DNA from 3 places in the Anaerostipes caccae L1-92 genome. Region 1 is predicted to be linked to each of the others. Evidence: a T-box and tRNA genes for the amino acid it is inferred to sense, from the RefSeq annotation. Region 1 holds a T-box; the other regions hold tRNA genes.
What was found. A T-box is a leader RNA that pairs with one kind of tRNA and senses whether it is charged. The one in region 1 lies ahead of aspS (aspartate--tRNA ligase), so its partner is inferred to be a tRNA-Asp.
Positions count from the first base shown of each region.

Region 2: it has a tRNA-Asp gene. The T-box ahead of aspS (aspartate--tRNA ligase) is inferred to sense a tRNA for this amino acid. The anticodon was not compared.
Region 3: it has a tRNA-Asp gene. The T-box ahead of aspS (aspartate--tRNA ligase) is inferred to sense a tRNA for this amino acid. The anticodon was not compared.

Region 1 covers NZ_AP023027.1:647,347-650,617, forward strand. The annotation lists gene ANCC_RS03315 (EAL domain-containing protein) at 1-927, opposite strand, end outside; T-box leader at 1,072-1,300, shown strand; gene aspS (aspartate--tRNA ligase) at 1,373-3,118, shown strand; gene ANCC_RS03325 (YjbE family putative metal transport protein) at 3,208-3,271, shown strand, end outside.
Region 2 covers NZ_AP023027.1:87,188-90,458, reverse strand. The annotation lists gene ANCC_RS00465 (aminotransferase class I/II-fold pyridoxal phosphate-dependent enzyme) at 1-929, opposite strand, end outside; tRNA gene ANCC_RS00460 (tRNA-Phe) at 1,060-1,132, opposite strand; tRNA gene ANCC_RS00455 (tRNA-Met) at 1,291-1,364, opposite strand; tRNA gene ANCC_RS00450 (tRNA-Tyr) at 1,371-1,452, opposite strand; tRNA gene ANCC_RS00445 (tRNA-Thr) at 1,525-1,597, opposite strand; tRNA gene ANCC_RS00440 (tRNA-Val) at 1,607-1,679, opposite strand; tRNA gene ANCC_RS00435 (tRNA-Asp) at 1,716-1,789, opposite strand; rRNA gene ANCC_RS00430 (23S ribosomal RNA) at 1,867-3,271, opposite strand, start outside.
Region 3 covers NZ_AP023027.1:3,130,758-3,134,028, forward strand. The annotation lists gene ANCC_RS15265 (NAD(P)H-dependent oxidoreductase) at 1-19, opposite strand, end outside; gene ANCC_RS15270 (C40 family peptidase) at 97-771, opposite strand; tRNA gene ANCC_RS15275 (tRNA-Arg) at 990-1,063, opposite strand; tRNA gene ANCC_RS15280 (tRNA-Leu) at 1,100-1,186, opposite strand; tRNA gene ANCC_RS15285 (tRNA-Val) at 1,211-1,283, opposite strand; tRNA gene ANCC_RS15290 (tRNA-Asp) at 1,317-1,390, opposite strand; tRNA gene ANCC_RS15295 (tRNA-Ile) at 1,410-1,483, opposite strand; tRNA gene ANCC_RS15300 (tRNA-Thr) at 1,518-1,590, opposite strand; tRNA gene ANCC_RS15305 (tRNA-Glu) at 1,607-1,678, opposite strand; tRNA gene ANCC_RS15310 (tRNA-Asn) at 1,712-1,784, opposite strand; rRNA gene ANCC_RS15315 (23S ribosomal RNA) at 1,935-3,271, opposite strand, start outside.

The DNA.
Region 1 (3,271 bases):
GATGTCTATGAGAAACTGGTCACCCGCCTCCTGTCCGTACCATTCATTGAAAAGCTTGAAATGTTCTATGTCAATGACCATGAGACAGTGCTCATGTGTTCCTGATGTCTGCAGCAGCCGGACTGCTTTCTGAACGAATATATTTTTTCGGTAAAGTCCTGTCAGAGGGTCAATAGAAGTGGAAGGAAGCGGCTTATGTTCCTGGATTTCCAGGCTTTTTTCCTTCTGCTCATGAATGTCCTGAACAAAACACATAATGATCTGGTCATCATCTCTGCTCTGGCGGACAGCCACGGCAGTCTGGGCAACCCAGCAGTAGCTGCCGTCTTTTTTTGCTTTCCGGAACTGGCCTAAAAGAAACGGAGACGGAGACGCGCTGCTGAGCCGTTCCATGATCGTATCCAGATTCCAGAAGTCAAGATAGTCCGCAATATCATCGGGATGAACTAATTTCCGGGATATAACTTCTGCCATCATCGTGGATAAAGATCCCTCTTCTGAGGGAATAATATATTTGTCAGAAAGATGAAATAAAACTTTGAAGGAATCTTTTGTGAGATTCAGTTCAAATAATTCGTCATAGGCAGAGAGATTCGTGAGGTTATAAAATAAATTTTTATTGCCCTCATAGATGGCTTTGGACAGGACAACGTGACAGAGCCCTTTCCCCGGCCAGTCTATCGTGCCGGTGCTCACATCGATCCACTGATGGATCTTCTTATTATAAAAGAGCGTGCTTTCATTCTCAGATACATGAAGAGGACAGCCGCCGCACGGTGCTTTCTCCCCGCAGAAGACTTCATAGCATATATCGCCGCAGCAGATCTGTGGAAAGACCTGCTGAAGCTCCCTGTTGAAATGCACGATCCTGTAATGATCGTCAATGATATAAATACTCGTTTCCGAAGTAAAATTATTAGAATTCATATGTATATTCCTGTCAGGCGGATTTACTATATAGTACTTTATTATTATAGTATTTTTTGTGTAAATCAGTCAATCACAAGAGAGGAAATATAGAAAAAGAGAAAAATAAATTGACAAGACAGACAAAACTGAACTATAATGATCCAAAAAGCGTAGATTGAGAAAAGTAGCATAAATTATCGCTTCCAGTGAGCGGGAGACAGTGGGAACTCCGCAGAGTGAATTTATGTGAAGAACACTCAGGAGCTGCAATCTGAACATCCTAAGGATTAGTAGGTGCGCCGCAGGCTGTGCGTTATTCAGCATACCAGAGAGGCTGCAGGGCAGCAAATCAGGTGGTACCGCGGAACTTGTACAGTTGTCCGTCCTGAATGATTTTTTAGGATAGACGACTTTTTTTATTACAAAAAAGTTTATCACGATGAAAGTAAAAGGAGAAAAAGAAATGTCAGATATGTACCGCAGCAAGACTATGGATAAGATTTCTGAGAGTGATATCGGGTCCCAGTTAAAGATTGCCGGGTGGGTGGAAAATATCCGAGACCACGGCGGAGTTTCATTTATTGATTTAAGAGATATGTACGGCGTCATGCAGGTCGTGTTAAGAGACGCAGATCTTTTAAATGAAGTGAGAAAAGAAGAATGCCTTTCCATCGAAGGGGTCATTGAGCACAGGGACGAAGAGACTTACAATCCGAAAATTCCTACGGGAACTATCGAACTGGAAGCCCATAAGATTACAGTGCTCGGCAAGGTATATACTGACCTTCCGTTTGAAGTATCAGGTTCCAAAGAGATCCGTGAGGATGTCCGCTTAAAATATCGGTATTTGGATTTGAGAAACCGCAAAGTAAAGGACAATATCAAATTCCGCTCCGAAGTCATCAGTTTCCTGAGAAGAAAGATGGATGACCTTGGATTTATGGAGATTCAGACACCGATCCTCTGCGCATCTTCACCGGAAGGGGCGAGAGACTATATCGTGCCGTCCAGAAAATACAAAGGGAAGTTTTATGCCCTCCCTCAGGCTCCGCAGCAGTACAAACAGCTTTTGATGGTATCCGGCATCGACAAATACTATCAGGTAGCGCCTTGTTTCAGAGATGAGGACGCCCGCGCCGACCGTTCTCCGGGAGAGTTTTATCAGCTGGACTTTGAAATGAGTTTTGCCACACAGGAAGATGTCTTTAAAATCGGTGAGGAAGTGCTGGCAGAGACTTTTAAGAAGTTTGCGCCGGAAGGGTCTGTTGTGACAGACACGCCATTCCCGGTGATCAGTTATCAGCAGGCAATGCTGGAATTCGGAACGGACAAACCGGATTTAAGAAATCCTTTGAGGATCGTGGACGTGACAGACTTTTTCCAGAGATGTACCTTCAAGCCGTTTCATGACAAGACGGTAAGGGCCGTGAAAGTTCACGCAAATCTCTCAAAAGGATTCCATGAAAAGCTTCTTAAATTTGCACAGTCCATCGGCATGGCCGGACTCGGATACCTGGAAGTAAAAGAGGATATGTCTTACAAGGGACCGATCGACAAATTTATCCCGGAAGATATGAAGAGTGAGCTTGCCGAAAAAGCACATCTTGAGGCTGGGGACGTGATCTTCTTTATCGCAGCCAGTGAAAAACCTGCCTGTCTGTTTGCGGGACAGATCAGGGACGAACTTGCCGCGCGCCTGGATCTCTGTGAAAAAAATGCCTATCGTTTCTGCTACATCAACGATTTCCCGATGTATGAGACAGACGAGGAGACAGGTCAGGTGACCTTTACACACAATCCGTTCTCCATGCCGCAGGGAGGACTGGAAGCGCTGAACGAAAAAGATCCTCTGGATATCCTCGCATACCAGTACGATATCGTCTGCAACGGAGTGGAACTTTCCTCCGGTGCGGTGAGAAACCATGATCTGGACGTCATGGTCAAGGCATTTGAAATCGCAGGATACGACGAAGAGACATTAAAAGAAAAGTTCGGAGCGTTATATCATGCGTTCCAGTTCGGCGCACCGCCTCATGCGGGAATGGCGCCGGGTATCGACCGTATGATCATGCTCCTTAGAAATGAAGAAAATATCCGCGAAGTAATCGCCTTCCCTATGAGCGGAACTGCACAGGATCTCATGTGCGGGGCTCCGGGAGAAGTGTCAGAGCTTCAGTTAAGGGAAACACACATCAAAGTAAGAGATTAATAGTTAAAAAAGCCGTACATTCAGAAATGAATGGGCGGCTTTTTGCATATATATGGTAAATAATAAAGTTTGCACAGGGGGAAGGCCTTTTGGGTACGCTTCTTCAGATTATTTTTATCAACCTTGTCGTGTCTCTGGATAATATCGGCGTCA
Region 2 (3,271 bases), 560 kb from region 1:
TCTCCGGTCAAAACAACGATTTTCCCCGGATCATCTGTCCTTAAGAGCTTCAGATTTCTCATATGTTTAAGTCTGGCCCGGATATCCATTAGATTCTGAACATAGTCATCAAACAAGTCCGGCCTGTCTGCACATTTCCTGACACAGTAATCAATACTTGCCATCAAAATATAAGACGGACTGCTGCTCTGAAACGTAGATAAAGCCTGCTGAATCTCCCTGGTGCCTATCCTGGAACTGCATATGTGCAGAAGTCCGGTCTGAGTAAGGGAAGGCAGTGTCTTGTGCAGACTCTGGATCACTGCGTCTGCTCCCTGAGATACCGCACTCTCGGGAAATCCACTGTGAAATACAAAATGTGCTCCGTGAGCTTCATCCACGATCAGGGGAATCCCCTCTTCATGAAGAACCTCGGCAATCTGCCTGATATCAGACACGATCCCTTCATAAGTGGGAGAAACGATAACAGCGGCTTTAATGCCTTTTTCCCTGTTCAGGATGTCCTGCACCTGGCTTCTGGTAATCCCCATACAAATATTCTGCTCTATTTTGGGATATAAATAAACCGGCCTTAAACCAAGCATGGAAATTGCATGATATACGGACTTGTGACAATTCCTGCTGATAAGAATCTTATCCCCCAGCCGACAGGACGCAGTCACAGAAGCTAAAATACCTCCGGTGGTGCTGTTGATCAGAAAATAACTTTCCTTACTTCCATATATATGTTTGATATACTCCATTGATTCTTTAATCATCCCTTCCGGATGATGCAGGTCGTCATAGCCGCTGATCTCTGTAGTGTCAAGCGCAAACAGAGATCCCTCTCTCATAATGTCCTGTTTCTTCCTTTTGTGCCCAGGCATATGAAACGGATACAATCCTTCTTTATCTAATTGTCTTAATTTTTCAAAAATAGGATATTTCATAAATTATTTTTAAGCCTCATTTTATCCTATTTTATCATACACACCGTGGATATTCCAAGACATTTTAAGGAGTAGCACAGTCTTTTGTGAAAAACGAAAAAAGCCCTGATATAAATCAGAACTTTTGGGATGCCCAGAGCCGGAATCGAACCAGCGACACGAGGATTTTCAGTCCTCTGCTCTACCGACTGAGCTATCTGGGCTTGGGTATTGATCTTTGTAGTCCGTGTGCCGAACTCAGAATCAAAGATTCTTCGTTCACGGTGTTTCCGCCTATAAAATATAAAAAATAAATAATTCTGACCATAAATGCTCAGCCTTATTTATTTTTATATTTTGCACACTCAAATGCAAATGGAAGTTGCGGGGGCCGGATTTGAACCAACGACCTTCGGGTTATGAGCCCGACGAGCTACCAGACTGCTCCACCCCGCGCTAAAATGGTGGGAGAAGGATTCGAACCTTCGAAGGCGTTGCCAACAGATTTACAGTCTGCCCCCTTTGGCCACTCGGGAATCCCACCATATACATTTATATTATACCATTTCAGCATAAAACTCAAACATAAAATTACGTTTATAACGCAATTTATGAGAGCCGTTGACCGGACTTGAACCGGTAACCTGCTGATTACAAATCAGCTGCTCTGCCAATTGAGCCACAACGGCTGACAAAAATGGGACCAATAGGGCTCGAACCTATGACCCTCTGCTTGTAAGGCAGATGCTCTCCCAGCTGAGCTATGATCCCAAATTTATATTATAAATCCTTCTAAAAAGGAAAAAACGACCCGGATGGGAATCGAACCCACGACCTCCGCCGTGACAGGGCGGCGCTCTAACCGGCTGAGCCACCGGGCCAAATCTTTATAACTTAAATCTATGTACCTTCAAAACTACATACAGAACGTTCCATCAAACTTACTCTTTACCTTTCCTTGGTTAAAGCCTCGACCGATTAGTAACAGTCAGCTCCATACGTTGCCGTACTTCCACCTCTGCCCTATCTACCTCGTCGTCTTCAAGGGGTCTTACTAGATTACTCTATGGGAAATCTTATCTTTAGGGGGGCTTCACGCTTAGATGCCTTCAGCGTTTATCCCTTCCAGACTTGGCTACTCTGCTATGCATTTGGTAATACAACAGATCCACCAGTGGTCCGTCCATCCCGGTCCTCTCGTACTAAGGACAGCTCCTATCAAATTTCCTCCGCCTGCGCCGGATAGGGACCGAACTGTCTCACGACGTTCTGAACCCAGCTCGCGTACCGCTTTAATGGGCGAACAGCCCAACCCTTGGAACCTGCTACAGCTCCAGGATGCGATGAGCCGACATCGAGGTGCCAAACCACTCCGTCGATGTGAACTCTTGGGAGTGATAAGCCTGTTATCCCCAGGGTAGCTTTTATCCGTTGAGCGATGGCAATCCCACGTTATACCACCGGATCACTAAGTCCTACTTTCGTACCTGCTCCACCCGTCGGTGTCACAGTCAAGCCTTCTTCTGCCTTTGCACTCTGCGAATGGTTTCCGTCCATTCTGAGAAGACCTTTGAGCGCCTCCGATACCCTTTCGGAGGCGACCGCCCCAGTCAAACTCCCCACCTGACATTGTCCCCCAGCCGGATCACGGCTGTTGGTTAGAAATCCAATACTGCAAGGGTGGTATCCCAACAGTGACTCTAAAAGGACTGGCGTCCTTTCTTCTCAGTCTCCCACCTATCCTGTACATGCAGTACCGAATCCCAGTATCAAGCTGGAGTAAAGCTCCATGGGGTCTTTCCGTCCTGGCGCAGGTAACCAGCATCTTCACTGGTATTTCAATTTCACCGGGTGTGTTGTTGAGACAGTGCCCAAATCATTACGCCTTTCGTGCGGGTCGGAACTTACCCGACAAGGAATTTCGCTACCTTAGGACCGTTATAGTTACGGCCGCCGTTTACTGGGGCTTAAGTTCAGACCTTCGCGACGAATCGCTAAGCCCTCCCCTTAACCTTCCAGCACCGGGCAGGCGTCAGCCCATATACTTCACCTTGCGGTTTTGCATAGACCTGTGTTTTTGCTAAACAGTTGCTTGGGCCAATTCTCTGCGGCCATATCGCTATGGCACTCCTTCTCCCGAAGTTACGGAGTCATTTTGCCGAGTTCCTTAACAACACTTCTCCCGTCGGCCTTAGGATTCTCTCCTCATCCACCTGTGTCGGTTTACGGTACGGGCACATAAAAAACAATAGCGGCTTTTCTTGACAGCTGGGGGCCTGGGCTTCCCTACTTTTGTTCGGTCCGCGTAACGCCTTTGCCTTGCATGGGGGTTTTGCCTCCCATACGGCTCCTTCGCTTGCGCC
Region 3 (3,271 bases), 1.1 Mb from region 1:
CAAATAAGATTGATTTCATACGCTCCTCCTTCTATCAAAACATTATGAGAACATGAAAAAAAATGTGCAGGATTTCTCTTGCACATTTTGTTTGATCTATTCTCTTACGATTCTCCTCACGGCTACTACTTTTCTGTAGTTGGCTCTCGGAGAAATCTTAATCCCTGTTTTTCTTGTGCTGGCATGGACGATCTTACCGTTGCCTATGTACATGGCTACATGGCCGCTGTAACAAATCAGATCTCCAGGCTGCTTGTTTTTATAAGATACCTTTCTGCCCGCTTTTCTGAGGTCCGAAGACGTTCTCGGAAGCTTATATCCGAAGGAACGGTATACTCCTCCGACAAAACCAGAGCAGTCGGCACCGCTGTTTAAATTTGTTCCTCCCCATACATATGGGTTTCCTACAAAACGCTGGGCAAAGGCTGCCACTGTCTGTCCTTTTTCTTCTTGGCTTCCTGACAGTTCAGGAGCATTTGTGTTAATATACACATATTTTTTCAGGACAAATCCTGTCTTGCCTTTGTATGTAACCTTTCTCCATTTCCCGCTCGTATAATGAACCTGCACAGGTTCTCCTTTTGAAATTTTACGGATCACCTTCGATTTTTTAGATTTGGACTTTCTCAGTTTTACCCATGATTTCCATATCCGTCCGCCGTATGTACCCTGTGCTGCATGAACTTCTTTTTTCGGAGCTGCCAATCCTGATGTAATGATCATAGAAAAGACGAGCAGACATATTGCTGTCTTTTTTAATATTGACTTCATAAAGATGTTACCTTCCTACTTCGATATTTTATATTAATTTTATGTTTATTACAGTATTGTTACATTTCATTCACAGTTATGAATTATACCACAACATTTCTGTAAAGTAAACCTCTCATCATACAAAATAGGTATTTTTCCGTCATTTTTTCCGAACTTTTATAATAAATAATACTGCACAAAAAACCCTTATAAATCAATGATTTATAAGGGTTTTACGTGGGCGAGAAGATTCGAACTCCCGACCTTCTGGTCCGTAGCCAGACGCTCTATCCAGCTGAGCTACGCCCACATATGAAATTAAGCAGCACTTTTAATAAGTGCTCAATGCCGTTGACCGGAATCGAACCGGTACGGGAGTATAAGTCCCGCAGGATTTTAAGTCCTGTGCGTCTGCCAGTTCCGCCACAACGGCATTCTGAGAGAAATTCTCTCAAAATGGGACCAATAGGGCTCGAACCTATGACCCTCTGCTTGTAAGGCAGATGCTCTCCCAGCTGAGCTATGATCCCAAATATAAAAATACTCTTTTTAAATAAAAGAGACGACCCGGATGGGGTTCGAACCCACGACCTCCGCCGTGACAGGGCGGCGCTCTAACCAGCTGAGCCACCGGGCCAAAAATAACTGTATACAAATGGACCCTCGGGGACTCGAACCCCGGACCGATCGGTTATGAGCCGATTGCTCTAACCAACTGAGCTAAAGGTCCTTATCTTCTCACCACTTAACGTCCAAGTGTATGAAGCCGTTGACCGGACTTGAACCGGTAACCTGCTGATTACAAATCAGCTGCTCTGCCAATTGAGCCACAACGGCGAAATATGAAGCTGAATGACTCCAACGGGATTTGAACCCGTGTTACCGCCGTGAAAGGGCGGTGTCTTAACCACTTGACCATGGAGCCTTGTTTCTTTGACCGCTTCACGGTCTTACTAAACTCCCCGAGCTGGGCTCGAACCAGCGACAACACGGTTAACAGCCGTGCGCTCTACCAACTGAGCTATCGAGGATCATTCTTTTTATTCTTTCCTTTTTCTTTTGAAATATACCTTGTAATGCAAAGCATATCGTCCGTAGGACATGTAATACGGGATGCCCTGTGGGTATACCTTCAAAACTACATACAGAACGTTCCATCAAACTTTCTTCCTTACCTTTCCTTGGTTAAAGCCTCGACCGATTAGTAACAGTCAGCTCCATACGTTGCCGCACTTCCACCTCTGCCCTATCTACCTCGTCGTCTTCAAGGGGTCTTACTAGATTACTCTATGGGAAATCTTATCTTTAGGGGGGCTTCACGCTTAGATGCCTTCAGCGTTTATCCCTTCCAGACTTGGCTACTCTGCTATGCATTTGGTAATACAACAGATCCACCAGTGGTCCGTCCATCCCGGTCCTCTCGTACTAAGGACAGCTCCTATCAAATTTCCTCCGCCTGCGCCGGATAGGGACCGAACTGTCTCACGACGTTCTGAACCCAGCTCGCGTACCGCTTTAATGGGCGAACAGCCCAACCCTTGGAACCTGCTACAGCTCCAGGATGCGATGAGCCGACATCGAGGTGCCAAACCACTCCGTCGATGTGAACTCTTGGGAGTGATAAGCCTGTTATCCCCAGGGTAGCTTTTATCCGTTGAGCGATGGCAATCCCACGTTATACCACCGGATCACTAAGTCCTACTTTCGTACCTGCTCCACCCGTCGGTGTCACAGTCAAGCCTTCTTCTGCCTTTGCACTCTGCGAATGGTTTCCGTCCATTCTGAGAAGACCTTTGAGCGCCTCCGATACCCTTTCGGAGGCGACCGCCCCAGTCAAACTCCCCACCTGACATTGTCCCCCAACCAGATCATGGCTGTTGGTTAGAAATCCAATACTGCAAGGGTGGTATCCCAACAGTGACTCCTTAAGGACTGGCGTCCTTAATTCTCAGTCTCCCACCTATCCTGTACATGCAGTACCGAATCCCAGTATCAAGCTGGAGTAAAGCTCCATGGGGTCTTTCCGTCCTGGCGCAGGTAACCAGCATCTTCACTGGTATTTCAATTTCACCGGGTGTGTTGTTGAGACAGTGCCCAAATCATTACGCCTTTCGTGCGGGTCGGAACTTACCCGACAAGGAATTTCGCTACCTTAGGACCGTTATAGTTACGGCCGCCGTTTACTGGGGCTTAAGTTCAGACCTTCGCGCTAATGCGCTAAGCCCTCCCCTTAACCTTCCAGCACCGGGCAGGCGTCAGCCCATATACTTCACCTTGCGGTTTTGCATAGACCTGTGTTTTTGCTAAACAGTTGCTTGGGCCAATTCTCTGCGGCCATATCACTATGGCACTCCTTCTCCCGAAGTTACGGAGTCATTTTGCCGAGTTCCTTAACAACACTTCTCCCGTCGGCCTTAGGATTCTCTCCTCATCCACCTGTGTCGGTTTACGGTACGGGCACATAAAAAACAATAGCGGCTTTTCTTGACAGCTGGGGGCCTGGGCTTCCCTACTTTTG